Regions from separate parts of the Gracilibacillus sp. JCM 18966 genome, predicted to be linked through region 3. Evidence: riboswitches for the same ligand, from Rfam matches in the RefSeq annotation. Region 3 holds a riboswitch; each other region holds the start of a gene.
The links. Region 3 has a riboswitch for S-adenosylmethionine ahead of ACZ5N5_RS12725 (methionine biosynthesis PLP-dependent protein). Riboswitches for the same ligand answer to the same signal wherever they lie in the genome.
Positions count from the first base shown of each region.

Region 1: another riboswitch for S-adenosylmethionine. It lies ahead of ACZ5N5_RS10060 (SDR family NAD(P)-dependent oxidoreductase); the one in region 3 lies ahead of ACZ5N5_RS12725 (methionine biosynthesis PLP-dependent protein).
Region 2: another riboswitch for S-adenosylmethionine. It lies ahead of ACZ5N5_RS02760 (PLP-dependent aspartate aminotransferase family protein); the one in region 3 lies ahead of ACZ5N5_RS12725 (methionine biosynthesis PLP-dependent protein).
Region 4: another riboswitch for S-adenosylmethionine. It lies ahead of ACZ5N5_RS07335 (phosphoadenylyl-sulfate reductase); the one in region 3 lies ahead of ACZ5N5_RS12725 (methionine biosynthesis PLP-dependent protein).

Region 1 covers NZ_AP043883.1:2,094,574-2,102,783, reverse strand. The annotation lists gene ACZ5N5_RS10080 (pectate lyase family protein) at 216-1,217, opposite strand; gene ACZ5N5_RS10075 (amidase) at 1,590-3,023, shown strand; gene ACZ5N5_RS10070 (dihydrofolate reductase family protein) at 3,025-3,627, opposite strand; gene ACZ5N5_RS10065 (hypothetical protein) at 3,757-4,461, opposite strand; SAM riboswitch class I at 4,666-4,766, shown strand; gene ACZ5N5_RS10060 (SDR family NAD(P)-dependent oxidoreductase) at 4,839-5,603, shown strand; partial or broken gene ACZ5N5_RS10055 (Na+/H+ antiporter NhaC family protein) at 5,629-6,924, shown strand; gene abc-f (ribosomal protection-like ABC-F family protein) at 6,968-8,210, opposite strand, start outside.
Region 2 covers NZ_AP043883.1:612,110-620,319, reverse strand. The annotation lists gene ACZ5N5_RS02765 (SGNH/GDSL hydrolase family protein) at 1-736, opposite strand, end outside; gene ACZ5N5_RS02760 (PLP-dependent aspartate aminotransferase family protein) at 1,039-2,754, opposite strand; SAM riboswitch class I at 2,839-2,950, opposite strand; gene ACZ5N5_RS02755 (Hsp20/alpha crystallin family protein) at 3,128-3,595, shown strand; gene cls (cardiolipin synthase) at 3,677-5,119, shown strand; gene ACZ5N5_RS02745 (ABC-F family ATP-binding cassette domain-containing protein) at 5,214-7,097, shown strand; gene ACZ5N5_RS02740 (aminopeptidase) at 7,100-8,210, shown strand, end outside.
Region 3 covers NZ_AP043883.1:2,656,768-2,664,977, forward strand. The annotation lists gene ACZ5N5_RS12710 (AEC family transporter) at 42-953, shown strand; gene ACZ5N5_RS12715 (sulfite exporter TauE/SafE family protein) at 1,085-1,831, shown strand; gene ACZ5N5_RS12720 (aminotransferase class I/II-fold pyridoxal phosphate-dependent enzyme) at 2,103-3,275, opposite strand; gene ACZ5N5_RS12725 (methionine biosynthesis PLP-dependent protein) at 3,268-4,374, opposite strand; SAM riboswitch class I at 4,458-4,557, opposite strand; SAM riboswitch class I at 4,788-4,888, shown strand; gene ACZ5N5_RS12730 (anion permease) at 5,128-6,204, shown strand; gene cobA (uroporphyrinogen-III C-methyltransferase) at 6,197-6,961, shown strand; gene ACZ5N5_RS12740 (hypothetical protein) at 7,007-7,279, opposite strand; gene ACZ5N5_RS12745 (cell wall hydrolase) at 7,520-7,951, shown strand; gene ACZ5N5_RS12750 (MDR family MFS transporter) at 7,963-8,210, opposite strand, start outside.
Region 4 covers NZ_AP043883.1:1,514,095-1,522,304, forward strand. The annotation lists gene ACZ5N5_RS07330 (assimilatory sulfite reductase (NADPH) flavoprotein subunit) at 1-1,485, opposite strand, end outside; gene ACZ5N5_RS07335 (phosphoadenylyl-sulfate reductase) at 1,590-2,324, opposite strand; SAM riboswitch class I at 2,406-2,523, opposite strand; gene ACZ5N5_RS07340 (aldo/keto reductase family protein) at 2,678-3,619, opposite strand; gene ACZ5N5_RS07345 (histidine kinase) at 3,816-4,955, shown strand; gene ACZ5N5_RS07350 (response regulator) at 4,952-5,590, shown strand; gene ACZ5N5_RS07355 (ABC transporter ATP-binding protein) at 5,702-6,634, shown strand; gene ACZ5N5_RS07360 (ABC transporter permease) at 6,646-7,920, shown strand; gene ACZ5N5_RS07365 (ABC transporter permease) at 7,917-8,210, shown strand, end outside.

The DNA.
Region 1 (8,210 bases), 560 kb from region 3:
CCGAACGTTAATAGTTCTGCACGGATACCGCTCCGTCAAAATACTCCGCTTTCCGTGGGCACGGCTTCAGCTAACTTTGCAAAGAAAACCGCTTTACAAAGTGGATCTTCAGCTCGTGCTGTTCCCACAGGAGTCTCCGTATTTTGACTACGCTAAAGCAGAATAATGTTCGGATTATACCGCTTGCTGATTAGTTATGTCCCAGCCCCTTATCATTAAGGCTGAACTACCCCTACACCTGCATACTGCGTTACCATTGCTTTCACATCCTCTACAGGGGTTAGATTGTAATTATAGGAAACAGTATAATTTGTTGTTGATGTGGTTGGTTGACTACCAGTGCTATTGATATATAGATTATTGGAGACATTCCAGTAGCCAGTTTCGTCACTATACCAATAACCTAATGGATCCTTAGAATCCTCAAAGACATTGTTTTCTACCAGTAGCTCAGCGCCCATGCGAGCATTGATTCCTGTATCAATAATCCCTTCGAAATAATTATTATATAAGTGACCTTCTCCATAACGGAAAGCAGGAACACGTGAATTTAGATCTTGAAAGTGATTGTGGTGAAAGGTAATATTTCGATCACTATCATCGCTATCGGAAGAGCCCATTAACATTGCTTTCCAGCTGTCGTGCACATAATTCCAAGAAAATGTAATATTATGGGCATCTCTTTTAACATCAAATAAACCATCATAATAATCTTTATCTACATTTAAGTCACCATACAGTTCATTATGATCTACCCATATATTATTAGAAGGACCCTCAATACTGATGGCATCCTTATCACCAGCTCTAACTTCATGGATCGTGAGGTTTCGAATGATCACATTATCTGCTCGCCATACTTTGATTCCTATTCCATCCAACTCTCCATTTGTACCAACACCTAAAATGGAAACATCAGAGACATCTTTAATATTGATCTTACTATCTGATGTATTGTTTGGTGTAATCGTACCATCAACATAAATCGTTAGTGGGGTATTATCATCCTTATTCTTTAGTGCCTGGATAATGTCATCTCCAGTTTGGGCTGTTATCGTATCTCCACCTTCTCCACCAGTGGTTCCACCATCGAAGGTAGCAAAGCCCGTCATACTAAAATCCGGTGTACTTGCAGAAACAGATTGAAATGATAAACCGACAAGAAGAGTGAAAATTAGACTAGTTACAAGCAATTTAACAAAATTTTTTCTCTTCATTTTCTCACGTCCTTTTCATTTTTTTGTTCTATATATTCCGTCTCTAAACTTCAGCCCTCCTTTCTTTAAAGATAGTTTCATCATATCATGTATGCGCTTACAGTAAATAATCATTATTTCAGATAAATGTTATTTATGTAATAATTAACCATCAGAAGTGAGTGGTGTTTATTTTTTAGTACAAAATGACCATCATTGTTGATGAATTCAGCAAAATACGACATGGATATACCGCAATTTTTGCAGATACCTTTTTTTGGCTATTTTAGTCTATAGCTAACATAATGATTATTACTTCTAGGGTTATATCGTAGGTTCATTTTTTCTGTTATGCTATTCTAAATGAATTACTAAAAACAAGGAGGTCTACAATTGAAACAATTTGATGATTTACTTGGATTAGATGCACTAGGTCAAAAACAGCTACTTGATAATAAAGAACTTACTCCCGTTGAACTTACCGACTTTTATATTTATCAAATAGAAAAATATAACCCGATACTAAATGCAGTGGTTCTCGAAATGTTTGAAAGTGGTCGAGAACAAGCAAAGAAAATGCAAGCTACTAATGGAAAAGTTGCGGGACTTCCATTTCTGATAAAAGATTTAAATGCCATTAAAGGGGCTAGGCATACAAGTGGTTCTGTTATGCTCCAGGATGTCATCGCACCTGAAAATGATGAAATTGTTAACCGATTTGAACAAGCTGGCCTCATCTTCCTTGGAAAAACCAATACACCTGAATTTGGCTTTCTTCCTACCACTGAGCCCGAGCTTTTCGGTCCAACGAGAAACCCTTGGGATCTCGAACGCTCTCCAGGTGGCTCAAGTGGGGGATCCGCAGCAGCCGTAGCCGCTGGATTAATACCCTTTGCTCATGCTAACGATGGTGGAGGATCGATTCGAATTCCAGCATCTGCTTGCGGATTGTTCGGTTTTAAGCCAAGCCGAGGGCGTTTGCCATATAGCCCTTATGTGAATCATTTCTCCATTAATCATGCAGTTACAAGGTCTGTTAGGGATAGTGCTGCATTGTTAGATATCTTAAATGGAGTTGGAAAACATACAATATATCCAAGCTTCAAGACATATACGAATTTTTTAGAGAACGTAACGAAAAAAACAAATAAACTAAAGATTGCTGTTCGCTATCAGACTAATTCTCATGTTTCATTTGACAATGATACAAGAAAGAATATGGAAGAAACAGTAGAGTTAATGAAGGATTTGGGACATGAAGTCGTGGACAAAATGCCAACATTTGATTTAGATTCACTCGCACATCACTTTATTAATATTTGGCTTGGAAGTGGCTCTACCATTATAAAACATTCTGGACTAATGATAGGCCAAGAGGTGAATCGTGATAATGTAGAAAAGCTTACTTATGAGATTTTGGAATTCGGTAAAAATTTATCAGCCCTAGAATATGAGGAGTCACGTGTTTATATTCAAAGCGAAGCACAAAAAATATTAGAATTCTTTGAAGAAATAGATGTATGGATGACTCCAACCTTGAATCAGTTACCAAAAAAAATCGGAGAAAACAAAGAGACTAAGCAAACGGCCTATCAACAAATGTTAAATAATATGCTAGATTACAATCCACTAATGCCAATTGCTAATGCTACGGGACAGCCTGCAATGAGTGTTCCAACCTATTGGACTGAAGATGGATTACCGGTTGGGACCCACTTCTTTGCTAGACTCGGTGAAGATGACCTGTTACTTCAGCTAGCTGCCCAAATCGAAGAAAGACAGCCTTGGTTTCATCATTATAAAAAGATTAGAAAAAGTCTCTTGTAAATTAATACAAGAGACTGTATTTTAGATGAGTCACATTATCAGCAGCAATCGTTTCTATATTTTTAAGCTTTACTTTGCTATTTTGCTCAAATAAGCGAATTCCTCCACCAAGCAGAACTGGCGATACATGTAGTAGCATTTCATCCAATAGACCTTCTTGAATACATTGCTGTGCAATATGTGCGGTCCCGATACTAATATTTTTATCCTGCGCTGCTTTCTTCGCTTGCTCAACTGCACTTTTTATCCCATCTGTAACGAAGGTGAACGTTGTATTCTCTTCTATATAACTATCTGGTTTTTGATGTGTTACAACAAAGATAGGAATACCTTGAATTGGATGACTTCCACCCCATCCTTTTACAATATCGAAGGTTCTCCTCCCAACTATCATCGCGCCTGTATTAGCTACCGTATTGTCAAAAACTTTTTTATTTGTACTAGAAAGCTTGAAGAAATCGTTATAACTGCTTGATTCATTACCATCAAATAACCAATTTTGAATAAACTCTCCACCATCACCTAATGGCTGGATCTGACTATCATTTTGACCACTAATATAACCATCCAGAGACATCGAGATATCTAAAACAACTTTGCCCATTATCCTCCACCTTTCAAACAAAACTTTATCTTTAGCTTAACATATATTCCGAGGAGAAATTTCTTGTATCTTGCTAATAGTGACAGAGTTAGCTAAACAATAAAAAAGCAAGAGGTGTACTCCTGCTTTTTAAAATGCTGAAAAATCAATTCCATTCAATAAATGTGTAGCAACAATTAAGACTAATAGGTAGCCCGCAATTGTCCAGTACAAATCAAATTTCGGTTTTCTCATATGTACAAGGTAAAGATAAATATGAATTACCCCATAGAGCATTAAGGCAAAAACATATGTAACGACAAACAAATCTACCATTAAAAATCCGAAAAATAAAATCACTAAACAAAAAACTAATGTAAAAGGAATATTCACAATCGCATATTTCGTTAACAATTCTTTATGATCCATTTTACGATCTCCGAAATACATTAAAAGTAAGTAAAGAGAAAAATAGCCGATTGCAAAGGTAATCATCCAAGATAAGATGCTCGTTATGATAAACATTACGCCCACATCTGCAAATAAGCTGAGCATTCCCTCAAATCCAAATTTATAGAAAAGAAAATAACAAATACCTATCAATAATGATAATGATAATAAAATTAGTGCACTCGTTTCCATACGGATTGTTCGAGTAGAGCTCACGATAGCATGTGGTCTTAAAATCGCATCCTTCAGAATACCCTTTGTCTCTTTTACACTTTCTCCAAAATCAAAATTTATGGAGGAATTGTTCTCTTTTTTCTCCTCATTTGAAACAAATCGTTCCTTTTCTGTTTCCTGTTCCTCTGCTACTTCCGTTTGTTGTAAATCTTCGGTGTTATGCTTCTCCATTCCATCACCTCTTAAAATAATATATTATATCACTCTTATAACCTACCATTAAATTGTCATTCATTCAATATTTTTCCCATCGTTTAGTAGCAGAGAGAATGATTAACGAAAGAATGGCAAATTTTACAGGTGTAATTCCTAGTGAAACACTTGACTATAACTTGTTTCTAGTTGTAAACTAAAGAGCATTAACTTTCCTATATGTTCTTATCTAGAGAGGGGGAGGGACTGGCCCTATGAATCCTCGGCAACAACTCTTAAGAGTAATGTGCCAATTCCAGTAGCAAATAGCTAACAGATAAGAAGAGACATTCATCTTACTTCACCCTCTTCTTGCTTTTGAAGAGGGTTTTTTATTATAGAAAAGAGGTTATTCTATGCTCAAAGTTGATTTATCTGGAAAGGTCGCCATCGTTACAGGTGGAGCAAACGGTATTGGAAAGTCTATTGTTCAGGCTCTTTTATCATCTAACGCAAAGGTTGCCGCTATTGATATTCAAGAAACCAAGCAGACAGATGATGAAAATTTATTCTATTTCCAGGCAGATGTCTCTAACAAAAATGATGTCCATAATATGATAAAACAGGTTATTCATCATTTTGGAAAAATAGATATCCTAGTGAACAATGCTGGCATTTCGACAATGGATTACTTTACGGAGATAAAAGAAGAAGATTGGGATAAAACAATGGATATAAATGCTAAAGGTGTGCAATTATGTAGCCAAGTCGTTGCGAATAAACTGAAGGATCAAGGCTTTGGAGGTAAAATTATCAATATTGCTTCACAGGCTGGAAAAAACGGCTATCGCCTAATGGGGAGCTATGTTGCCTCTAAGCATGCAGTCATTGGGCTTACTAAAGTGATGGCTCTCGAGCTTGCGCAAGACCAAATTAATGTGAATGCCGTCTGTCCTGGTATTATTGAAACGGACATGAAACGTAAAGAACGAGTGATTGGTGGTAATTTGAGGGGTTTGAATGAAGAAGCAATTAGAGAAGAGGACTTTTCACAGGTGCCACTTGGAAGAACAGGAACTCCTGAAGATGTCGCATATGTGGTGGTCTTTTTAGCCTCAAAATATTCGAATTACATGACAGGACAAGCAATTAACATAACTGGTGGCATGACCATGCATTAACCTATATAAACAGGAGGAATACAACATGACTCAACAGACTAAAGGGAAGGCCTCGGCATTATTCCCCTTACTCATATTTATATTGTTATTTATCGGCACAGGAGTGTTGACAAAGGATTTTTCTAATATGCCACTGAATGTGGCGGTCATTATTGCGGCAGCTGTTGCCATTTTCATGAATCGCAAAGTAAAACTAGCTAAAAAAATTGAAATCTTCACAAAGGGGGCTGGGCATGAAAATATTATGCTAATGTGCATCATTTTTGTGCTTGCAGGTGCCTTTTCGGAAGTAGCAAAAGGTATGGGCGCAGTTGATGCGACCGTGAACCTTGGGCTTTCCCTCCTACCTGCAAACCTTTTAATGGTAGGATTATTTTTAATTGGTTGTTTTATCTCCATTACAATGGGGACATCGATGGGAACTGTCGTCGCACTTGCTCCTATTGGAATTGGTATTGCTGATCAAACGGATATTCCTATGGCATTAGCAATGGCTACTGTGATTGGTGGGGCTATGTTTGGTGATAATCTATCGATGATTTCGGATACTACGATCGCTTCCGCACGAACCCAAAACACTTCGATGAGCGATAAGTTTAAAACAAACTTTTTTATCGTTCTTCCCGGCGCATTGATTACTGCACTTATATTATGGTTCATTACTTCAGGAAGTCATATCAATCAATTGGAGGACTATTCTTATAATCTTGCGAAAGTTATACCTTATCTTGCTGTATTAATCGTAGCCATCTTAGGAGTGAATGTGGTAATTGTGTTAATCGGTGGGATTATCCTTGCTGGTGCGATTGGTATCATAGATGGTTCCTACACTGGTTCAACTCTGCTCTAGGCTGCATCACAAGGCGTATTGAATATGGAGGATATTGCAATTGTAGCATTGTTTATCGGAGGAATAATCGGAATTATTCAATACAATGGAGGGATAGATTATTTACTTCATGTAGTTTCTAACAAGATCAAATCGAAAAAAGGGGCTGAATTTGGTATCGCTGGGCTTGTTAGTGTAGCAGATATTAGTACTGCCAATAACACGATTTCCATTATAATGACGGGGCCGTTAGCAAAAGATATTGCAAGCAAGTATAATGTTGACCCAAGAAAATCGGCAAGTATTCTTGATATTTTCGCCGCTTGTTGGCAAGGAATCGTACCATATGGTGGCCAAATGCTGGCAGTGGCAGGACTTGCTTCGATATCACCCTTAAGTATTATGCCTTATTCCTTTTATCCAATATTGCTTGGAATTTGTGGAATTACTGCCATTTTGTTTGGATTCCCTCGTAGAAAAGTGAAACAGTAAATTTAGCCGCATGAAGTCTTTACTCATGCGGCATTTTTTTTTGCTAAGTTCTTTTCTCACTCATTTTTAGCTTAGCCCAGTCATAGTTTCCTTCCCATACATGCACATGCCCATCTTCGATCCAGAAAATCCTATCAAATAATTTATTTAGAAAGTAACGATCATGGGATATTGCAAGAATGGTGCCTTCGTATTGTTCAAGCGTTTCCTCTAATACTTCCAATGAATCTATATCTAAATGGTTCGTAGGCTCATCTAAGATCAATAAATTGGTATCCTGATACATAAGCTGGGCCAATCTCAACCTCATTTTTTCTCCACCACTTAGCTGGGAAACCTTTTTAAATACACTGTAGCCGTAGAATAGAAATTTTGCTAATATCTGTCTTGCCTCCGCTTCTGTTACTTTCACTTCGTCACGAAAGACATCGATTGCCGTTCTGTCTACCATTTTAGAAAAAGTATGCTGTGACAGGTAGCCAATCTTCACATTACTCCCGATCCTTACCTCTCCTTTGTCTGCTTTAAGATGTCCTAAGATTAACTTTAATAACGTAGTTTTTCCTGTTCCATTATTTCCGACGATTGCGGTTCTTTGTTGATACTGAACATGGAGATTGACATCTTGAAAAAGCTGGTTATCAAAAAATGCTTTCGAAACTGCCTTCAGCTGTATCACATCCTTACCACTTCTACTTCCTGCATCGATTTTCAAGTTCATTTTCTTCCGATTTAACACAGGGCGATCCAATTTTTCCATTCTTTCTAATGCTTTTTCCATATTTCTAGCTCTTTTATGGAGACCTTCATTTGGAGGTTTTGCCCTATTCGCCCATTCTCTTAGTCTTTTTATCGTTTCTTTCATTTTCTTCCTTTTCTTTTGCTGTTCTTCATATGCATGAAATTCACGAAGTAAACGAGCTTCTTTTTCCGTTACATAATCAGAATAATTGGTGTCAAAGCTCTCTAGGTCGCCATTCTCGACATGGACAATTCTATTCACCGTTTCATCTAAAAAATACCGATCATGGGATACAATCACCACGGTTCCAGTGAAATTCTTTATATAATTTCCAAGCCATTCTATCGCTGAAACATCTAAATGATTAGTAGGTTCATCCAATAACAATAAATCTGATTCTTTTAATAATATATAGGCCAACCCAGCCTTCGTTTTCTCGCCACCACTAAGTGCCCCTACCGTCTGATCTAACATTCCCTCAATATTTAACCCTTTTGCCACTTTATCGATTTCACTATCGATGGCGTACCCTCCTTTGGATAAA
Region 2 (8,210 bases), 2.0 Mb from region 3:
CAAATTGGCTAACTACCTGCTTACTTTCAGTATTCCATTGAGTCATAATTTGATCCAATGCTTTGATATCACTAAAATATTTTTCAAATGGATTAAATAGACCTAATAAATATATTTTGGCATTTGGTTGTAATGCTTCAATTCTTTTTAGTATTTGCTCTAACCTATCTCCATACGGTTCTTTTTCTTCATTAAAAGGTTCCATTGTCAAATTCATAAAATTATCTTTTAATATTTTCATTACATCGTTCGCTCCAATAGTAATCAGAACCATATCTGCTCCTTTTATAGAATCGATTACTTCGTCCTCCTCCTGTAAACGTTGGAGCAGTTGATCAGTCCGGTTTCCTCTCTTGCCGAAATTATCGATGGTGACCTTTACCTCCTGGTTATCGAGACGCTCTTCAATAATTCCCACATAGCCACCATTTTCTGTTTCATCTCCTACACCTTGTGTGAGAGAATCCCCAATCGCAACAATATCCGTATCCTTTTTAAAAAATTGGATGGCATCTATCACGACATCTTTTACTCGGTCACGAATCTCTTTAGGAACCGATGTTTCTTCTGGACTTTCTGCTTCTACGGCATCTTCTGGCTCCGTATCCGCTTGGTCTTCTTGTGTGGTACCATCTTGTAAAATTACATCCTTTTCCTTATCTATAATAAAAATAAAGGCGATAATTAAGCCTATCATTATCGTTATGCTTAGGCCTAATAAAATTCTTTTTTTCATCCAAAACACCTTCACTCATCCAATAGTTACAATTCGCTATACTAATCTTATACCCAAAAAATACGCGAATCACACATGGAGCTTGTATTGTTAAAATATGCAAGTGGAAAGAAGAACATGTTAAAAAATACGATAAAAGGAGCATTAATGAGGGGGTTATCGCTCATTCTCCTTGAAACTTGGAAACAAGCAGAGATTCTTAAAACATAAAGAAACCGTGAATCCGGTAAAAGAAAGGATTCACGGTTATATATTATTTATCTTGGGGAGATAAATAAACGATAATTAGGGAGAATCACGAATTATTCTCCACGGCGCAAGCGGTCTGCTTCACTAAATGGGCAACGATTTTCGACAATGATCGTTCCATTTGCTTGTGCCTTATTTACAACCTTTTCATTAGCTGCATCTCTAAACCAAATAATTTTTGCTTGGTCAGAGACTTCTTCTACTTTACTTTCATCTGCTACAAAAGCAATATCAATTTCTTCCTCAATATCGGAAAGTTTATTCACAGTTTTTAATCCATACAGAGAATCGTCTGTATTACTTACAGGAATGACTTGGTAACCTAATTTTTTCAGGTTGGTTATCGTTTGTTCTTTGTCTTGATCATAACCAAGTATTGCGATGGTTTTCGGTCTGATGCCACCATCTTCTCTAGCGAATGGTGAGGATAATGCCCATGTAATGGCCTTATCCGCATCTACCTGGATGGTAGGCTCTGAATTTGTTGCCTTAGCAATAGCTTGGTCTAAATCGTTAATAATATCTTCAGCTGTCTCAATACCAACAGATAAGCGTACTAATTCTTCAGTAACACCAGAAGCTTTTAATTCTTCTGCATTTAATTGCTGGTGAGTGGTAGAAGCAGGGTGAATAATGAGTGACTTCGCATCCCCTACATTTGCTACATGTGACCATAGTGTAATGTTATCAATTAAGTTGCGACCAGCTTCACGGCCACCTTTAATACCAAAGACGATAATAGAACCAAAATGGTTGCGTAAATATTTCTTCGCAAGTTCATGGGATGGATGATTACGAAGACCTGGATAAGCTACCCAATCGACTTGTGGGTGATTTTCTAAGTATTCTGCAACAGCTTTCGTATTTTCACTGTGACGAGCAATGCGTAAATGCAATGTTTCTAAACCTTGTAAGAAATAAAAGGCATTTTGTGGACTTAAGCATGCACCAATGTCACGAAGTAATTGTACACGTAATTTAATGGCAAAGGCAGGTGCGCCAATATCAATACCGAAGCGAATTCCATGATAGGTTTCATCAGGTTCTACAAATCCAGGGAACTTATCACTGTTCCAGTTAAAGCGACCACCATCAACGACAATACCACCAATTGTAGTACCATGGCCTCCGATCCATTTTGTAGCAGAATGGACAACAATATCTGCTCCCCATGTAAGAGGTTTACAAACAAATGGTGTAGCAAAAGTATTATCGATAATTAAAGGAATACCATTTTCATGGGCAATATCTGATACTGCCTCAATATCTAAGATGTTGAGGCTTGGGTTGGTTATGACCTCACCAAAGATTGCTTTCGTTTTAGAAGTAATAGCATTTCGAAAGTTTTCAGGATCCGTTCCATCAACAAATTTTACGTTTATACCATACTTCGGTAATGTCTTATTAAATAAATTATAAGTACCGCCATATAGGTTGCTGTCCGCAATAATTTCGTCTCCTGAATTTGCAAGGTTGAGAATGGCAAGTGTAATAGCTGCCATACCTGATGCTGTGGCAACCGCTGCCACACCATCCTCTAATTGAGCAATGCGTTGTTCAAAAGCATCTATTGTAGGGTTCATAATTCTGGAATAAATATTTCCAGGCTCCGCCAGAGCAAATAAATTTTGAGCATGCTCTGTATCATTAAAAACGTAAGAAGTAGTTTGATAGATTGGTACGGTTCTTGAATTAGTTGTTGGATCTACTTGCTGTCCTGCGTGCAATAGTGCCGTTTCCGTTCCTGTTACATTAAATGAATGTGTCATGAAATTTCCCTCCAGAAAGATTATTTTTTAAAAATAAAAAACCTCTTCTTAAGCTAAGAAGAGGTTCGTGTCCTGATCATCCTCCTCTTATCTATCAGGTCCATACCTGTAGGAATTAGCACCTTTTCAAATGGATGTTCCATTGACGGTTGCCGGGCTTCAACGGGCCTAGTCCCTCTGCCACTCTTGATAAGAGTTTCTGTATGTAATTAATTGTTTTCTATTATATCGGATAAAAATTTTGTCGTCAATAAAAATAAAATGAATTTTCTGAATAACGAGGGTTCCTGCTTCCCTTTGTTCTAACGATAGCCCATTACTTTCGAAAATTAGACGCATACACTATAAAAAGAATGGGAAAAGGAGGATAAGTATGGAAAATCGCAATCAACCGAATCATAGTGTATCTCGTTTTGGAGAACATTTTATTAAGAAGCTCGATGCCTTTTTATACGATAAACCAGCGAACAATGTGATGAAATCGATTGATCAATTTTTTGAACAGGCGAGAGGTCCAGAGAGAATTCCGGTAGATGTCTTGGAAACAGATGAAGAGTGGCTTGTGAAGGTTGAATTACCTGGAATTAAAAAAGAACAAATACAAATTAACTTTTTAGGGAATCAACTAACTATTGATATTTCTCACAAGCATGAAACCGAACAGGTAGATCAAACGTATCATTATTATCACAAAGAACGTAAAGAGTTTCGAAATCGTAGAACCGTCACACTACCATATGTAGTGGATAAAAGGACCGCGAAGGCATCCTTTTCAGAGGGGATATTAAAAATTTGGGGACCAAAGCTAGAAGCTGATCAAAATACAATGAACATTGATTAAGCTAATAGTCACTGTGCTATTAGCTTTTCTATAAATGTGCTATATTAAAGAAGGGTTAGCTAATGAGAGAGGAGGGGCCACATGGGTATTGTACAACTTATAATTAGCTTTATTTTAATTTTTAATATTATATTATCACTTACTATTGTTTTTTTAGAGAGGAAAAATGCAACTTCAACCTGGGCATGGGTAATGGTCTTAACCTTTATTCCAATTGCAGGCTTTATTTTATATCTTATATTTGGAAGAAAATTAAGCAATAAAACTATATTCACTTGGGACACCAAAAGTAAATTAGGGGTAAAAACAGCTGTTCAACAACAGTTGAGGGAGATTGAGAATAAAGAGTTCCGAGTCAATGATCCACGCATGCATCAGTATGAAGATCTCTTTTATTTACACTTAAGAAATGATGATGCCATATTTTCCCAAGACAATGATGTTACAGTATTTACAGATGGGAATCGCAAATTTAATTCTTTAATAGAGGATATTGAGAAGGCAGAAAATCATATTCATTTGCTTTATTACATTATGCGCTCCGATCAACTAGGAAGGCGGTTAGCAGATGTATTAATGAAAAAGGCAAAGGAAGGAATCGAAGTAAGGGTCCTATATGATGATATGGGATCGAGGAAATTTAGTAGAAGGCTAATCCGTGAGATGCGCAGAGCGGGAGCCGAAGTAGAAGGGTTCTTTCCTCCTCTTATACCAAAGCTAAATTTTAAAATAAATCACCGTAATCACCGCAAATTGGTGATCATTGATGGGAAAATTGGTTATATCGGTGGCTTCAATATTGGTGATGAGTATCTTGGTGTTGATAAACGATTTGGCTATTGGCGAGACACACATTTACGGATTATTGGTAGTGCAGTTAAGCATATGCAAACACGTTTTATTTTGGATTGGAACCAAGCATCTCGGCACGACATCGAGTATGATGATAAGTATTATGCGGCCAAATCTGCTGGCAAAGTTGGGATGCAAATTGTATCAAGTGGACCTGATTCTGATTGGGAACAGATTAAGCATGGCTACATTAAAATGATCATGTCTGCGAAGGATTATGTTTTTATTCAAACACCATATTTTATTCCAGATGAGAGCTTGTTAGATGCGCTTAGAATTGCTTCATTATCAGGGGTAGATGTCCGGATTATGATACCGAATAAGCCAGACCACCCTTTTGTATACTGGGCAACCTATTCCTATATTGGAGAGTTACTCGAAGCAGGGGCAACTGTTTATATTTATCAAAAAGGGTTCCTCCATGCTAAAATGATTGTAGTAGATAGTAAAATTGCCTCCGTTGGGACTGCAAATATTGATGTAAGAAGCTTCCGATTAAATTTTGAAGTAAATGCCTTTTTGTACAACGAAACACTTGCGGAAATGCTAGTAGATGAGTTTGAAAAGGATATGGAGCATGTATCCCAGTTAACCTATGCATTATATAAGAAAAGGACGAAATGGATTCGTTTCAAGGAATCCATCGCACGACTTATTTCACCTATTTTATAGATATACATAGTTAAGCTGGAACGATTCATTTAGTTGGTAGGCGATAAAGAACTTGACAATAGTCAGGTTCTTTTCAGTAGAAAGGGTGACAAAAGTGCGTGGTTTAAAGGTGGAAGGCTTAACCAAGACATATGGAGAAAAGGTTTTATTTGATCATATATCTTTTTCGGTTGCGGAAAGGGATCGAATTGGGTTGATCGGGGTAAATGGTACAGGAAAATCAACCTTGTTAAAAGTGTTGGCAGGTAGCGATACCGCAGAGGCTGGTATGCTTGACCACCCGAATGATTATCAAGTCGAATATCTAGATCAAGATCCAGATTTGGATAAAGATTTAACCGTGCTTGATCAAATATACTACGGTCATTCTCCAATGATGGAGACATTACGAAATTATGAAAAAACAGTCCTTGCATTAGAGGGTAATCCGGAAAGTGAAGTTCTGCAGCAAAAGCTTCTAAAACAACAAGAAAAGATGGATGTAGGGGAAGCTTGGGATGCGATGACAGTTGCTAAAACGGTATTATCGAAATTAGGTATTTCCTCATTAAATCAAAAAACAGCAGAGCTTTCTGGAGGACAAAAGAAAAGAGTAGCCATTGCAAAAGCGCTTATTCAACCAGCAGACCTGCTTATACTAGATGAGCCTACTAACCACCTAGATAATGATACGATCGAGTGGTTGGAGGAATATCTACCCCAATATCAAGGTGCTGTCCTAATCGTCACACATGATCGGTATTTCCTTAATCGAATTACCAATCGAATATTTGAACTAGATAGAGGTAAGTTATATGTTTATCAAGGTAATTATGAGCTTTTTCTAGAGCAAAAGGCACGAAGAGAAGAAGAGGAGCATCAAGCTGAACAAAAGCATCAAAATCACTTAAAAAAGGAAATTGCATGGCTAAGAAGTGGAGTAAAAGCACGAACAACGAAGCAAAAGGCAAGAATCGATCGTGTGGAAAAGATGAAAGAAAGAACCTTCGAGACCGATAAATCGGAGCTTCAATTCCAAATAGGTTCCAAAAGATTAGGAAAAAAGGTAATCGAAGCAAAGGATTTAGCCAAAAGCTATGGAGATAAGCTTTTATTTCATCACTTCAACCTATTATTGAAGCAGGGAGATCGGATTGGTATTGTCGGCCCAAATGGAAGTGGTAAAACAACCTTATTAAATATATTGGCAGGAAAAACAGAACCAGATTACGGCAGTATAGAAGTAGGTGAAACAGTGAAGTTCGGATACTATACTCAGGATCACCCTCCATTGGATGAGAATACGAAGGTCATTGATTTAGTTCGAAAGGTGGCAGAGGTCGTACATACCATTAGTGGGGATGTCATAACAGCAGAACAAATGTTAGAGCGATTTTTGTTTCCTCGATCACAGCAATGGACATTGGTCCAGAAGCTTTCAGGTGGAGAGAGGAGAAGACTTTATTTATTAACGATTTTAATGCAAGAACCGAATGTTCTTTTCTTAGATGAGCCTACTAATGACTTAGACACAGAAACTCTTGCTGTAATGGAGGACTACTTAGAGCTATTCCCAGGTGTTATGCTAACGGTGTCGCATGATCGCTATTTCCTGGACAAAACGATAGATCAAGTCATTGCCTTCACAGGAGATAAAGAATTAACTCATTTTTATGGGAATTATTCCGAATTTCGCGAAAGGTTTGATTCAGAGAAACAAGAGGTAAAAAAGGAAAAAGTAGATAAAAAACCAACTAGGCGAAGAAGAAAAAAATTATCCTACCACGATCAAAAGGAATGGGATACGATTGAAGAGGATATAACTAAGCTAGAGGAAGAGTTGAATGCAATGGAACTAGAAATTGCCGAAGCTGGTAGTGATATTGAAAAGATCCAACCATTATTTGATAAGCAGAAAGAGCTAGAAGTTCTGCTTGAGCAAAAAATGGAGCGTTGGGAAGAGCTTTCCATATTAGTAGAACAATTAGAGGAGGAATAAAAATGGCAGACAAAAACATGTTAGAAAAGTACGCAGAGCTTGCATTAAAGACAGGAGTTAATTTGCAGAGAAATCAGGCACTTGTTATTAATTCATCTATTGAAGGGGCAGATTTTACTAGAATAGTGGCAAGAAAAGCTTATGAGCATGGAGCAAAAAATGTGCACATTAATTGGACGGACGATGAGTTAACATTATTGAAATTTAAGCATGCTTCAGAAGAAGTATTAACCGATATTCCTAGGTGGCAGGTAGAAAAGCATTTATCCTTTGCTAAGGAAGGTGCTGCACTTCTCGCCATACGTTCTACCAATCCTGATTTATTAAAGGATATTGACCCAGCGAAAGTTGCCAAAGCGAATAAAGCAAGTGCAGAAGCAATGAAGGAATTTCGTGGTTATACGATGAATGATCGGATTCCATGGTCTATCATTTCCATTCCAACAGGGGACTGGGCGCAAAAGATTTACCCAGACAAGTCAAAAGAGGAAGCAATAGAAAGCTTATGGGAAGAGATTTTTAAAATTGTCCGTGTAGATCAAGACGATCCAGTAGCAGCATGGGAAAAACATAATCAATTATTACACGAAGCGAGGGCCTACTTAAACAAAAAAAATTATCGTGCATTAGTATTTAAATCAGAAGGTACAGATATTCGATTTGAGCTACCTCAAGGTCATATTTGGAAAGGTGGAGCAGCTGAAACAACGGAAGGTATTGCCTTTAATCCAAACATGCCAACGGAGGAGGTATTTACAGTTCCTCATAAGTATGGAGTAAATGGTAAAGTAACGGCGACGAAACCGCTGGTGTATGGTGGAAACAGGATTGAGGGATTTAGTCTAACCTTTGAAAAAGGAAAAGTAGTTGGTTTTGAGGCAGAGCAAGGCTATGATACGTTAAAGCATCTACTTGAAACGGATGAAGGGGCATCTCGTTTAGGGGAGTTAGCACTTGTCCCTCATGCTTCGCCAATCTCACAATCTGGCTTAATTTTCTATAACACATTGTTTGACGAAAATGCATCTTGCCATATTGCACTAGGTAAAGCCTATCCGACGAATCTAAAGGGTGGTTCAAAAATGAGCGATCAGGAATTAGATGAACATGGTG
Region 3 (8,210 bases):
AAAGTATTCATTATTACAGCATAGAACGAAGGAGTATTTACATGGATGGTTTCAATGAACAATTTTTAATTTCTGTTTTTATCATTGCGATTGGGTATCTATTAAAGAAGGGGAATATTGTTAAGGAAGAGGATGGGGAAGCGATTGCAAGAGTGGTGTTTAATCTAACCCTTCCATGTCTCATTATTGTTACATTTAGTGATGTAGAATTTTCCAACTCCTTACTTTATTTAATTGTGATTGCTTTTGTTTATGGTCTTGGAATTGGTTTACTTGGACTTATTCTCTTAAAGAAGGATTCTAGATATGATCGTGGTATGTTTGGCATGATGATTCCTGGCTTGAATATTGGGTTATTTGCTTATCCATTAGTCGAGGGCTTGTGGGGCTTCGAGGGATTAAAGTATTTTGGTATGTTTGATGTTGGAAATGCTTTTATAGTATTTGGTATGAGCTATATTATCGCAGGCATGTATGCAGAGAGAGCGAATATGCTTGAAACAAGAACGATTATCTATAAGCTGTTTCAATCCATTCCATTAATGACCTATCTTATCATGTGCTTACTAAGTATCATGAAGATTCAACTGCCAAGCTTTGTCGTGGATGTATCGAGTATTATTTCGATGGCGAACATGCCATTGTCCTTACTATTATTAGGATTGTATTTGAATTTTACGTTTGCGAAAGGATATGGAAAACTAATATTGAAGTTTTTAGCTGTAAGATATGGAATTGGGATTATTACAGGGTTATTATGTTATTACCTTCTTCCCGTTGATGAAATGTTTCGTTTTACATTGCTTATAGGCTTTATTTTACCAACAGCTGTATCTGTCGTCCCATATTCCATTATATTTGGCTATAACCAACGGCTTGTAGGTACAGCCTCTAATCTGACCATGATCATTAGCTTTGTATTAATTTGGGGAATGGTTAATCTAATTATGTAAGGTTTTAAGTATATTCTTATACTAATACAGTTGAAATTCAAAATCTATGGAAAAAGATCGTTTCATTATGATAAAATGGATAACGTTTACAACCTGGATAATAGCGTCTAAGTAGAAGTGGGGGGATGAATATGTTTGACTTATCGGTTTTTGAATGGATTGTTCTAGTTATAGCTGCAATGCTAATTGGTTTTTCCAAAGCAGGAGTATCGAGTATGGGGATCCTTGTAGTCACGCTCTTTATGATACTATTCCCTGCAAAAGAATCTGTTGGAATACTACTACCATTATTAATTGTTGGCGATCTATTTGCCGTTACATATTATCGAAAAAATGTGGTCTGGAAGTATTTGTTCTCTCTAGTTCCATCCGTTCTTGTAGGGGTTTTAATAGGGTATTATGTATTGAGCTATGTAACAAGTGATCAATTAAAGCCAATGATTGGCATTCTAGTTTTAGCATTAATCATACTCCATATAAGTAGAGAGCGATTAGGAGAGAAATTTAATCAGATGCTTCCAGAAGCAAAAATTTTCACCATGATGATGGGAGCATTAGCTGGATTTGCGACCATGATTGGAAATGCAGCTGGTGGTGTGATGGCGATTTACTTCTTAGTAAAAGGACTGCCAAAAAAGGAATTTGTCGGAACAGGTGCATGGTTCTTTTTATTTGTTAATGTGATAAAGGTTCCTTTTTATATCACCCTTGGTATGATTAATATGGAATCTATCATGTTTAACCTATGGTTAATTCCAATGATTTTAATAGGAGCAGTTATTGGAGTAAAGGTTTTACAACTAATGCCTCAGCGTTTATTTCAGATCCTCGTACTAGTCTTTGCGGGTATTGGTGCCATTCGTTTATTAATAGGCTAATAGATATAGAAAGGACGCTTTATAAACTGTATTTCAACTTAAACACCAGACCAAGTTGCGGTTTATTCACTTTATAAACGGCATTTCAAGCGAAGCAACAGCCAAATTTGCGGTTGATCCGATCTATAAACGGCATTTCAACGGAAGCACTGGGCCAAGTTGCCGTTTATAGTCTTTTTAACCGCACTTCAATTGAGGCAAGAAGCCAAATTACAGTTTATCGAAGCGATGCATTTAGGAAATCAAGCCCCCAGTCCTTTTCTCTTCTCCTCTATAATGGAAGGCTTAATTTGCTTTGTTGGAAAGATTGATTAAGATCCTTGATCAAATCATCGACATTCTCTATACCTACAGATAAACGGAACAAGCGATCCTCGATCCCTCTTTCTTTTCGTTCATGTGGAGGCATTGCTGCATGAGACATGGTAGCAGGATGAGAAAGAATAGATTCCACAGCCCCTAAGCTTACGGCAAAGACTGGTATTTCTAGCTTTCTAACGAATCCCTCTATGTCAACATTTTCTGATAATAAAAAGGATAGGACTGCTCCACCACTTTTGGCTTGAGAATGATGAACGTTAAAACCAGGATGATCCGTAAGACCTGGATAATACACTTTTTCAATCGCATGATGTTCATCCAAAAATTTAGCAATTTCAAGTGCAGATTGGCTTGATTTGGTTAGTCGAGTCTCCAAAGTTTTCATTCCTTGAATTAAGGTATAGGAATCCTGTGCACTTAGAATGGATCCAATTGTATTCTGAATAAATTTTAGTTTTGCAGCTAACTCTTCTGTTTTTGCCACAGCTAATCCAGCTACTACGTCACTATGACCAGATAAGAATTTAGTCGCACTATGGAGCACAATGTCTACACCAAGATCTAGTGGATTTTGATACAATGGTGTCATAAATGTATTGTCTAAATAAGTATAGCAATCATTGGCTTTAGCTAACTCCACCACTTTCTTAATGTCAGTGATTTGCAATAAGGGATTTGCTGGTGTTTCCATATAAATAACCTTTGTATTACTTTGAATAGCTTTTTCAATTTCTGCGATGTTTGTCATGTCAACAAAAGTATGGCTAATCGAGAAGCTGGTCAATAGCTGACTGATAAATCGATAGGTACCTCCATAAACGTCTTTTGTCACAACGACATGATCTCCCGCTTCCAATAATAAAAAAGCGGAGGAGATAGCTGCCATGCCTGAAGAAAAGGCATAGCCTGCGTATCCATTCTCTAACTGCGCAATCGTCTTTTCTAAAATTTCTCTGGTTGGGTTACCTGAGCGGCTATAATCGAATGGTCCGAATTCATTTATTTCTTTCTGATGATAAGTAGATGATAAATAAATCGGAGGATTTACGGCACCTGTCACCTTTTCGTTAAATCCTTGTTGTAGCCCTGCATGAATAAGCTTTGTATCAAATTGGTTAGACATGAAGTAATTCCTCCTTGCTCTTTAGTAGTGCTTGATCTAGATCTTCTTTTAAATCTTCTATATGCTCAATACCGACAGAGAAACGTAACAGCCTTTCACAAATACCACGTTTTTCACGTTCTTCTAAAGGGATATCTGCATGCGTTTGTGTTGTTGGATAAGTGATAAAGCTCTCCACCCCACCTAAGCTTTCCGCAAAAGAAATGACTTTTAAATGGGATAAGAAGGGGACAACCATTTGTTTCTCCTTAATCCGGAAACTAACCATTGCACCTTTACCGGGATACAGAATGTCTGTTACTAAAGGGTGCTCCTTGAAAAACTGTTCAAGTGCTCTAGCATTTTCCTGTTGCTTCTCAAGGCGAAGACTTAACGTTTTCATGCCTCGAATAAGTAACATACAATCAAATGGTGACAATACAGCTCCTATGGCATTGTGTAGATGGGTTAGTTTTTCTGCTAACGGTTGATCCTTCACAGCAACTAGTCCAGCAAGAACATCATTATGTCCACCTAAATATTTCGTTGCAGAATGGACGACAATATCTGCTCCTAGTGTAAGTGGCTTTTGGAGATATGGTGTGAAAAAGGTATTATCTACGATTAAAAGCAGCTGGTGTTCTTTAGCGATCTGGGCAACTTTATGAATATCTAACTCGATTAACAGTGGATTTGTTGGCGTCTCAATAAATATTGCCTTTGTTTTCGATGTGATTTGTTCTGCAATTTCTTCTGGTTTCACATAGAGAAAATCGACCGCATATGCTTCACTATAGTGACTAAATAATCGGTATGTTCCACCATAAACATCCTCTGTCACGATGATTTGATCCCCTTTTTCAAATATGGCAAGCACTAATTGAATCGCAGCCATACCGGATGAACAAGCAAATCCCTTAGTGCCTTTTTCAAGGTCGCTTATGGCCTTTTCTACAATATCTCTGGTTGGATTACGCGTTCGCGTATAATCAAAACCGGTAGAATTGCCAATTGTTTCATGCTGGTAGGCTGTCGATAAATAAATAGGTGGCTCGACGGCACCTGTCTTTGGATCAGATTTATTCCCAATTTGAGCTAATGATGTTTCGATATGCTTCATTTCGATCATTCCTCCTACGATATGCTATAAAACGAAAAGGGACTTTCTCCCGATAAGAAGAAAGTCCCCACATTTATACATACTTCTTATCTTCGGTAATTACCTTCTGGATTTAGCACCATGCATAAAATGCTGGTTGCTGAGGCATCATCGGGCCAGTCCCTAAACCTCTCTTGATAAGCTTAAAATATTTAGTTGTTAAAACGTTTTGGAAATACTATACAATATATCATACAATCACCAGTAAAAAAATACAAGAAAAAATTTAAAAAAATTAAACCTAGTAAAACCATTGGTTATAAAGGATTTTTAGTGGATTGCAGTAGCAATCCAAGGAATTGACCTATTGACATTAATTGTATTTACCATTATATTCAATACAAATCATTTAATAACTTAAAACATTATATGCTTTCTTATCCAGAGAGATGGAGGGACTGGCCCGATGAAATCTCAGCAACAGGCATTTGAGGCACTGTGCTAATTCCAGCAAGACAACCTTGGCAGATAAGAAGAAGTATTTAACTTCTACTTTTAGACCAAGTAGAAGTTTTTTGTTTTTTTGAAAGAAAGTAGGATCTCGCTAATAAATCTGGACGCGAGGGTAAGAAAATTAGCGGCAACCCTATACGACATTTTGATGAAGCATTATGTTGATATGGAGAGAAAAGCATTCACGCCCGGAGATTCACTTGAAATAAAAATGCAGGTTTCATTTCTAAGAAGATAAAAATAGAGGAAGTAGGATGAAAAATGTTAGTCATTTTAGCTTTTTTTGCCGCATGTTTATTTGCTTTTAATATCGGCGCGAGTGGCTCTGCCGCTAGTATGGGAGTCGTATATGGAAGTAAGGTAATAAAACATAAAAAAGTGGCATTATTTCTAGCTGGTTCAGGAGCCATAGTTGGTGCTCTTTGGGGAGGAAAGCATGTTACTCATACACTAGGAAAGGGAATTATTCCAGAGGAAATCATGGATGTTCGCATCGCTACAATTATACTGGCCGTTTCTGCGTGTACTTTATTTGTTACGAATTATATTGGTATTCCACTTTCTACTAGTGAGGTAACCGTTGGTGCTATTGTCGGAATTGGTTTGTCTTTTCAGCAAATATATGCCGTTTCTATATTAGAAATCGTCGGTTTATGGCTTCTTATCCCAATTTTAGCTTTTTTTGTGACATATACGCTTGAAAAAGTAAGAATGAAATACCGAGACAAGATAAAGGTCTCATTTTCTAGTAAAATATTAGCAGGACTGTTAATTATAACAGGTATTTTTGAGGCAATAGCCGCTGGTATGAATAATGTGGCGAATGCGTTAGGACCATTGGTGGGAGCAAATTTAGTAACAATGGAGATTGGTTTACCTGTCTTAGCGTTAGTGGTAGCGCATGGTAGCATCTTATTTGGGGGAAAAGTGTTAGATACCAATGCCAAAAAGATCACAAATCTATCACTGGCAAACGGAATTGTTGTTTCAAGCACAACAGGGATATTAGTTATTGCTGCCTCCTTTTTAGGAGTTCCTATCCCAATGACCCAGGTAACGACGACGGCAATTGTTGGAATCAGTGCTACGAAAAGCTGGCAAAATGTTTGGAAGGAAAAAATCATCCATCGTATTGCAAAGGTTTGGATTTCTTCACCAATCATTTCACTAGTGATTTCCTATAGTTTAACCGAAATCCTTATTCGTCATTCTTACTATACTGTAATCTTATTATTCTTAACGATACTTATTACAATCGTGTTAATGAAATATCAAGTAAAGTCAGAAACAAAGCAACAAGAACATCAATTAAGAAGGGAATGGGAAGAGATTGGGTAAAGTATATTTAGTAGGGGCAGGACCGGGCGACAAGGAACTAATTACGTTAAAAGGAATTAGAGCGATTGAAGAAGCAGACGTTATTTTATATGATCGTTTAATTAATCAAGAATTATTAAGCTATGCAAGAAGTGAGGCAGAATTAATTTTTTGTGGGAAAGAACCGAAATTGCATGGTGTTATTCAGGACGAGATAAATCGTTTACTCGTTCAATATGGAACAGAGGGAAAAATCATCACGAGATTAAAAGGTGGCGATCCGTTTATTTTTGGTAGAGGCGGGGAAGAAGCACTTGTTTTAGAAAAAGCTAATATTCCTTTTGAAGTAGTACCTGGTATCACATCAGGTATAAGTGCACCTGCATATGCTGGAATTCCATTAACCCATCGTGGGCTCAGTGGTTCCGTAAGCTTTATTAATGGGTCCAATCCTGAATCAAGATCATTAAAGGAATGGCAGCATATAGCTAATGGAACAGAAACTCTTTGCTTTTACATGGGTGTGAGGAATTTTCCTAAAACTGCTGAATACCTTATCCAAGCAGGTTTAGAAAAGACAACACCTGTAGCAATCATTCACTGGGGAACGACTAATAAACAAAAAACGATTGTAGGTACACTCGAAACAATCACGGATCGATTAGATGAGATCACGAATCCGTCAATGATTGTTATAGGTCAAGTTGTCTTATTGCATGATCAACTACAATGGTTTAATAAGCAAGCATTAGAAAATGCTGGAGCTTCATCATTATAAGTAATAAAACCTTGATTCATTACGATGAATCAAGGTTTAGTATATTTAATCGACATCTTTCTCTCGTGCTTTTTGCATTTGTTCTTGTTCTTGCTCCCAACCCCATTCAGGATTAATTTGATTAATTAATTGATCTATCTCTTCTTGTGACAAGTCTTTCTTTCCATTGGAGTTGTTAATATAGGATTTTAGCTCCCATTCACCACCTTTTTTATTATCTAATTCCTTCCATTTTACCGTAAATATATAATCATTGCTATGAATATCGGCATGTATAAGTAGTATATCTTTATGAAGTATTAGCTTCGACAATCTCATGTTATACCTCCTTTTCTTAAGGAAAATTCACAACATTGCTAGTATTCGAAGGAGACGAAGAAAATAAGCTTCCAATTATAAGGACTAAAAATAAACGATATTTTAGTCTTTGAATATTTCATATTCATTATACCATAAATGTAAGGGTTTTCTTTAAGTGTTACCTAAATCCTTTCGTTCAAACCTGGTACATTTTGAAAGCTTTTTGAATATAAAGAAAGTAGGTAAGGGGTGAAAGAATTGGCGGTAGTGAAAGCAACGGAAGAAGATGTGAGATTACTAGCTAGACTCATGCGAGCTGAAGCAGAAGGTGATGGCAAATTAGGTATGCTTATGGTAGGTAATACGGGAGTAAATCGGGTAAGAGCAAGATGTCTTGATTTTACGGATATTAATACCATTAGAAGGATGGTATTTCAAAGTCCAGGAGGCTTTGAGGCCACACAAAAAGGCTACTTTTATCAACGAGCTAGAGAGCAAGATATAGAGCTTGCAAGAAGGGTTATTAATGGGAAAAGATATCATCCTGCAAGCTATGCATTATGGTTCTTCATGCCAGGAGGTAGCTGTCCTGCACAGTGGTTTGGACAATGGAATTCAGGTAGGTTTAAAAGTCATTGTTTTTATACACCACTTAGTTCTGAGTGTCCGGAAGTTTATGGCACATTTTAAAAGCAGAAGAATTAAGATTCCTCTGCTTTTTCTAATTGGACATTTGGGAAGAAGAGAATAATTAGGAAGGCTAAGATTCCTATGATAAAAAGACCGTTAAACACATGATCTAACCCGAAGCTAAGCCCATTTTGAATCTTCTCTAACATCTCTGTATCCATTGATTCTCTTCTATTTTCATCAAGTAAAAGGTCTATATTACTAACATCTAAGGACTTGCTTTCTGTTCCTATAAATGCTCGCATTTGTAGATTTAAAA
Region 4 (8,210 bases), 1.1 Mb from region 3:
AAAGTCTGATCGGAAGTGTTGATCACCAAAGAATAGCCAGGTTTTCCCCTTTAATTCAAGCTCTTCTCGTTCCTCTATATATCCTCTGAATGGAGCAACTCCTGTTCCTGGACCAATCATAATAACAGGTGTGCTATCATCAAAAGGAAACTTAAAATTCGGATTTCGATGAACATATACATTCAATTGATCACCAGGTTGAATTCTCTCTGCAATCTCGCCTGAGCACACGCCATGACGATCACGTCCATGGGTGTGGTAGCGAACCGTAGCAATCGTTAAGTGAACTTCATCAGGATTTGCCTTATAACTGCTTGAGATCGAATATTGTCTTGCAGGAATTTTCCTTAACCAGTGCATAAGGGAGGCAGGGTCCAAATTGCTCGGTGTGAAATCAAGGATTAGATCTAGTAAGTCCCTGCCATGTATATATTCCCTCATCTTGTCACTATCCTCTATTAGCTTGGTAAGCTTTTCATTATCAAAAAATCCTGCAGCTTTTTCGAGCATTCCTTTTGTTAGTTTTGTAATTTCAAAGATAGAGGTTAATGCCTCTTGGATCGAGCGAATTTCCCCTTGCTTATTTATAGGTATCGTTTGTTCTGCATTCCAATCTAGTTTATTGATGACTGCCTGAACAAGCTCGGGATTGTTCTTTGGATAGATAGCTAGACAATCGCCTGGTTCATAGCTTAGGTTAGAGTTTTCTAATGACAATTCAATATGTCTCGTTTCCTTGTTCGAGCCTCTTCCACTTAGGTCTATATTTTCTAGGACCTCTGCTGGGTATGGATTACTCTTGGAGTATATTGGTGCTTCTGCAGGGGAGGAGGCGACCTGCTGCTCTGAAGCCTGAGTTTGGCTGTCCTCGTTTAATACTTTTAATACACCATTCATCCATTCCTCGGCTAATTCTTCATAATCGACATCACAATCCACGCGTGGGTGAATACGTGTTGCACCTAATTCCTCTAAACGTTTGTCAAAATCCTTCCCTGTTTGGCAGAAATGCTCATAGGATTCATCCCCTAAAGAGAGGACAGAGAATCTTACACTATCTAACTTAGGTGCTTTTCTCCCTAATAAAAACTCATGGAATTGTATCGCATTATCTGGTGGATCTCCTTCACCGTGTGTTGCGGTAACAATTAAGAGATCCTCCACTTCTTTTAATTTCTTTGCCTTAAAATCATCCATGCTTGAAATCACGGTTTTTCGATCCGATGCCTTTAATTGATCATTCAACTGTTCGGCAATTGTTTGACTGTTCCCTGTTTCTGATCCATATAAGATAGTAATGGTTCTTGTTGCTGTCTCGCTCGTTTTAGTCACTTGCTTCGTCGTTTCAGGTGGTGCTGCTGATTGAGATGCAGCAAGGTAGCCGGCAAGCCAATTTTTCTGTGCATCGTTTAAGGTTGGCAATAATTGATTTAAAATTTCTGTTTGTCGTTCATCAAATGGGCTGTTAACCACTTGTAAGGCCAATAAGATCACCTCTCCATTATATTATGTTATGGGAATATTATTTGATTTTCATTATTCCGATAGTTTTACTTAGTTATAGACATAAAAATTTAACCATCTATTTTCTATGGTGTCGTTGTAGTGTGTAAACCACATTCTGTTTTGTTAAAGGAACTCCATCTACCAGCACGCTCATCGTCTGAATTAGTGACAGGGGAGGTACAAGGTATACATCCAATGCTTGGAAAGTTCTGATCATGTAAAGCGTTGTATGGGAGGTTGTGTTTTTTGATGTAGTCCCAAACATCATCCCAGGTCCAATAGATAAGGGGACATATTTTAACAGATTGGAATCTTTCATCCTTGTTAACAAATTGAGTCTTCGCACGACTTAGGGATTGCTCTCTTCTAAGTCCGGATATCCAAGCAACAGCTCCGCTCAGAACCTCCTCTAATGGTTTTACTTTTCGAAGGTAGCAGCATTGATCAGGATTTCTCTTCCAAAGAGCGGATCCATGTTTTTCTGCTTGCTCCTCTACTGTTAATTCAGGTTGCTTCATCGTTATTTGTAAGGAAGGATATTTGTTTTTCACTTCATCAATCAGATCATAGGTTTCTTGAAAATGTAAGCCTGTGTCGAGAAAAACTAATGAAGCATCTGGCTTCACTCTAGCAATTAAGTCTATTAGGACCATACTTTCTGCCCCAAAGCTACAAGCATAAACGAGTGAGTCTCCATAGCTTTTGTAAGCCCAATTAATGATTTGCTCAGCCCCTTTTGTCGGGTCATCTTCACCAGGCGTGAACTCATTCCAAAAACTTTCTTCATAATGAGCATAGGTAATTGCTTGTTCTGACATATTTCTCCTCCTTTTAATCGTCTTTCTCATCAAAAAAACTTCTTATCTGTTCAGATAAGAAGTCTTGTAATCAATCTACACTTCTTATCTTTCGGGATACAACCTAAAGCTGTCCCGCAGGATTTGGCACAGTGTTCATTTGTAAGAACCTGTTGCCGAGGATTCACTGGGCCTGCCCCTCCACCTCTCTGGATAAGAATTCCTTTTATGAATATTTAATGTAATGATAAACCGAATAACAGGAAATGTCAACATGATTTTTTGTAAAAATTGTTAATATATATTTTTATATATATGCAAATAGTCCAATAGATGGGACGAAAATGGGCAGCTAGACCGCCCATTTTATCACCTTAACCGAGAATTTCCTCTGTTTTAGCTAATGTCTCTTGGGAAAGTGTGATGCCAGATGCCTTTGCATTTTCTTCGATTTGTTCTGGACGACTTGCTCCCACAAGTGCGCTCGCTACATTTTCTTGACGTAGGATCCACGCAATGGCTAATTGAGCAAGGGATAGGTTTTCATTTGCAGCAATGGCCTTCAATTTTTCTACTTTCTCTAGATTGTCTTCCGTTAGAATACGTGATAGATTCATATCCTTTTGAGCTGCCCGACTGTTTTCAGGAATTGCTTGTCCTTTTTTATATTTACCAGTTAGTACACCCTGTGCAAGTGGAGAGAAGACAACTTGTCCAATTCCATGCTTTTTACCTACAGGGATCACTTCTTTTTCGATGTAGCGTTGAAGCATACTGTAATTCGGTTGATTGACGACAATACGATCAAGCAATTTTTTGTCAGCTAGATGAATAGCTTCTGTCATTTGCTCTGCCGACCATTCACTAACACCGATATATAAAACTTTTCCTTGTCTAATTAAATCATCAAGCGCTCGTAATGTTTCCTCTAAAGGGGTGTCTTGGTGGTATCTGTGACAATAGTAGATATCGATATAGTCAAGTCCAAGTCGCTTTAAGCTCGCGTCACATTGTTCTACGATGTGTTTTCTCGATAAGCCGTGGTCGTTTGGACCATCTCCCATTTTTCCGAAAACTTTTGTCGCAAGCACATAGGAGCTCCTCGGGTATTTTCTTAATGCTTTACCGACGACCTTTTCTGCATCCCCTCGCATATAGACATTTGCTGTATCAAAAAAGTTAATGCCAAGCTCATAGGCTTTATCAATAGAGGCGATTGCTTTCTCTTCTTCAACATACCCTCCATATGTAAGCCAGCTTCCTAGACTAATTTCACTTACTTTTAATCCAGTATTTCCTAAACGGCGGTATTGCATATCGATCACTCCTTGTTATATTTTAAGCGCTTTCTTAAATAGTATAAAATAGAAAGAAGGAGGTTGCTAGTAATCTGTTTTCAGATCATTCACTAAATCAACGGTGCATTTCGTTCACAACCAGTTTATAATAAAGGAAGACTTCTTACCATCGGAGAAATTACAGACGTTAGTTTAAGGAAAATGGAGGATCAAGATGCGTTATTTCTACTGGGCATGGCTTATTATTTGGTTTATCACTTGGACGGGGACAACATGGATGGGAGTTCAAGCGGGAGGTAGTGTTGCCTTTCTATTTATGATGTCCGCTTTTGGCTTAGGGGTTTTATTTTTTACCTCTGTCGTAAAATACAAACAGAAGATGCATTTTACTCTATGGCTGCTTTTTCTCGTGATTATCACCATAGCTTTTATTTTACCTAGTTTTTCAACACTCAATCCTTTCGTTTTCCTTTTATTTCTTCTTGTTTTAGTAAGTGCTGCAGAAACCTTTCAAAAACATTACTTTTGGACGATTATGATTCTTGTTTTTCTTTTGTTAACCATTTTTACTTATCCGTATTTTAGCCTTTTTAATGGTTTAATCTTTTGCTACATCTATGTATTAATAGCCATAGGATTATCGATCTATCAAATGAATGCTACAAGATTAAGAGAATTAGAGCTGCGTTATAAGACTCTATTACATACACACCGGCAATTAAAACGTAATTCGATCACACAGGAAAAGCATATTAGAGAGCAGGAACGAGTAGTAATCGGTCGAGAGATTCACGATCGAGCTGGTCATTCCTTGACCAATTTGCTTATGTTAATTGAAACATTTCGCCTTAAAAACGAAAATGATCCAAAGGATTGGGAACAGGTAAAATCATTAGCGCAGGAAAGTCTTAACGAAACACGCCAAGCAGTAAAGGCACTACAAAATGAACAGATTACTGGGATGTCTGCCGTTATTCAATTAATTCGGAAGATTGAAGCAGAACACTTCCTTTCGATTACCTTTTCTATGAGACAAAATGCGCTTTCTGTATCTTTAAGTCCAACACAGGCGAGTGTTGTTTATCGGTGTATTCAAGAAGCACTAACCAATGTGATGCGTCACAGTGATTCAAAGAAAGCAGAGATCATTTTTGAGGCTCCTGGCAATAGTCATTTTCGACTGGAAGTTCATAATGCGCTATCCCGTCCGATACAATTAACAGAAGGATTTGGCCTAAAATCGATGCGAAAAAGACTTCAAGCAATAAATGGTCATTTGGAGGTTCTCGCATATGATAGTCAATTCATTGTTCGGGGAAGCTTCCCGATTAACCAAAAGGATGAGGAAAATTGATTAAAATCTTATTAGGAGAGGATCAGGTATTGGTGAGACAAGGGATCAAAATGATGATCGAAACAGATCCCGATTTAAAGGTGACTGGAGAAGTAGGCAATGGGAAAGAAGCCTTAAAGCTAAGGGAAATAGAATATTTTGATATAGCCATTTTAGATGTTCGTATGCCGGAAATGGATGGTTTAAAGGCCGCAAGAGAAATGCTTGGAAGATGGCCTGAAATGAAAATAATGATGTTAACAACTTTTAACGATGAAGCATATGCAGTCGAAGCATTGAAAATAGGAGTACATGGATATTTATTAAAGGATGCGGATGCTAGCTGGTTAATTCATGCGATCAAGGGTTGTATGAAGGGTGGATTGCAGTTACCAGGGGAGGTAGCGAGTAAAGTAATCCCACAACTGTTGGAGAAAAAGTCTGCTGTTGGCAAGAAAGAACACCCTAGCTTAACAAGGCGGGAGCAGGATATTTTGTACTTACTAGGGGAAGGGAAGGACAATAAAGAAATAGCAACAGAGCTAGCATTATCCGTCGGGACGGTGAAGAATCATATTAGTCAATTACTACATAAATTAAATCTGAGAGATCGCACTCAGCTCGCGATTTATGCTATTCAAAATGACTATGTATAAAATAGTGACTGGAGTCATAAAAGAAATGACTAGAGACAGTGTTCGTACTGTCTTTTTTTTATTACACTTATTAATAGGAGATATGGTCAAGGACATATAGGAGGGATTGGCATGTTAGAAACAGTATCATTACGCAAGGTGTTTAAAAAGCAAGTAGCAGTTGATGATGCAAATTTATATCTTCAAAAAGGAGAGTCTATAGGGTTATTAGGGCCAAATGGGGCAGGTAAATCCACCATGATTTCGATGATGGCTACATTGGTCAAACCAACCTCAGGGACAGTGACATGGGAAGGGCAGGATATTATCAAAAACCCGAACATCATACGACCAATATTAGGTGTTGTTCCTCAAGAAATAGCTTTATATAAGGAGCTATCTGCCTACGAAAACGTGAAATTTTTCGGGAAGATATATCGTCTTAGTGGAAAGGAATTGGAAAGAAGAGCACAGGAAGTACTAGAATTAGTTGGGCTTAGAGATAGACAAAAGGAGCAGGTGAAAAAATACTCTGGCGGGATGCAGCGACGTGTCAATATAGCTGTAGCCTTATTACACGAGCCTGAAATAGTTATCATGGATGAGCCAACGGTTGGTATTGATCCTCAGTCTAGAAATTATATTCTAGAGATGGTTCGTACCTTAAACAAGGAGAAGGGAATGACTGTTCTATATACTTCTCATTATATGGAGGAGGTAGAGAAACTTTGTGATCGAATTTATATAATGGATCATGGCAATGTGATTGCGACAGGAACGAAAGAGGAGTTAACGAGTATTTTGTCCAGTGAAGAGACCATTGACCTTACCCTTGATCAATCAAATGCCTCCTTCGCGAAACTGCTAGCACAACAAGATTGGATTTTAAATGTTACCGAATCAGAAAGTAATATAAAGCTAATCGTTCCAAAGAAGAGTAGGAATCTTGCAAGGATTTTTCAATTAGCGGAAAAGGAACATGTTCAAATACTCAGTGCGAACGTACAAATTCCTTCATTAGAAGATGTGTTTTTACACTTAACTGGTCGAAGCTTGCGTGATTAGGAGGTGCACTTATGTTAACTTTTTGGAAGAAAGATCTAAAGATATTATGGCGGGATCGAACCGAATTAATCACTATTTTATTAATGCCATTTGTCTTGATCGTGATCTTAGGATTTGCGTTAAAAGGATTAATGGGCGGAGATGGAAGTGCCTTTGAAATGAAAGTTGCATTTGTAGAAGAGGATAAGACAGAGCAAGGGATCACCGAATTCTCTCAAGAATTACAGCAATCCTCTTTGCCTAATGAGGCGAAGCAACCATTAATGGAAGCTGCACAATCATTTTCACCGAAAACAATACTACTTGAGGTTTTGGAAAATGATCTATCTGAACAAATCGTACTAGAAAAAATGTCAGAAGCGGATGCCAAGCAACAATTAGCAGATCAAGAGGTGGATTCCATCTTAATTATTCCAGATAACTTCACATATCACACATTACAGAATGTTTTCTTAGGTGAAGAAGTGACGGCAACCTTGAGGGTTATAAAGGGAGAACATGCCAATTTAATCGGCACAATTTTTCAAAATATTGTAGAACAATTTAGCCAAAAACTAAATTTTGAAACAGCGTTAGCCAGTGTGGACGGGGTAAATAAAGCTGCATTAGAGCCAGTTGTGTTAGAGGATATAAGGAAAGAAGAAACCGTGACAGATAGAGATCCAATCTCCTCTATGGAATACTACACCATAGGTATGGCAGTAATGTTTGCTTTCTATATTGCCTCTGCCATGGCTTCAAAAGCTTATACAGAAACCGACCAGCAGGTAGTGGATCGAATTCATTTAAGTGGAAAGCACCCTTTTCACTATTTAGCAGGCAAGGTGTTATCGGTCGTTGTCTTAACAGTCATCCAGATAGGTTTATTATTTGGCCTATCCAGTCTTATTTTACAATCATTTCTTCCTTTTTCTTGGGAAATAGTCCTTAGAATAGGACTGATCACAGTCTTGTATGCATTAGCTATTGGGGCAATTGGTGGCATTTTAACTGCTATCACCGTTAGATCAGGTTCAAGTGTCATAGCAAGTATGTTTGCTACAGGTATTACAAGTGTGCTTGCATTACTTGGTGGAAGCTTTATCCCTACAACTACGCTACCTCCTATTATTCAAACAATTGGGAGTTGGACACCAAATGGCATGGTTATGCAAGCATATATGCTCGCAAATCAAGGACTGGCATTAGATGATATTTTTCCATATCTACTTCGCTTAACTATTCTTACATTCGTTATCTTTTTATGTAGTATTTTTATCTTCCCGAAAAGGAGGACTGTGACATGAAATCGATTTTTATACTGCAATGGCAGCGTCTTAAAAGGCAGCCTTTAATGATTGTATCGATGATTGTGATGACAATGCTATTCATTTTTTTTATCGGGGGATCAACCGATCAATCCACGATTCCTATTCCGACTAGTTTTTCTGATGAAATAAGCGAAGAAGCTCAAAATGACTGGATCAAGGAGTTAAATGAATTAGATGGTTTTACATTTCAACCTATTAAGGAAAAGGTTATTAAAGAGCAGGTTGCTTTAGGCAATGCCTCTTTTGGTCTAAGAGTCTCCTCTGAC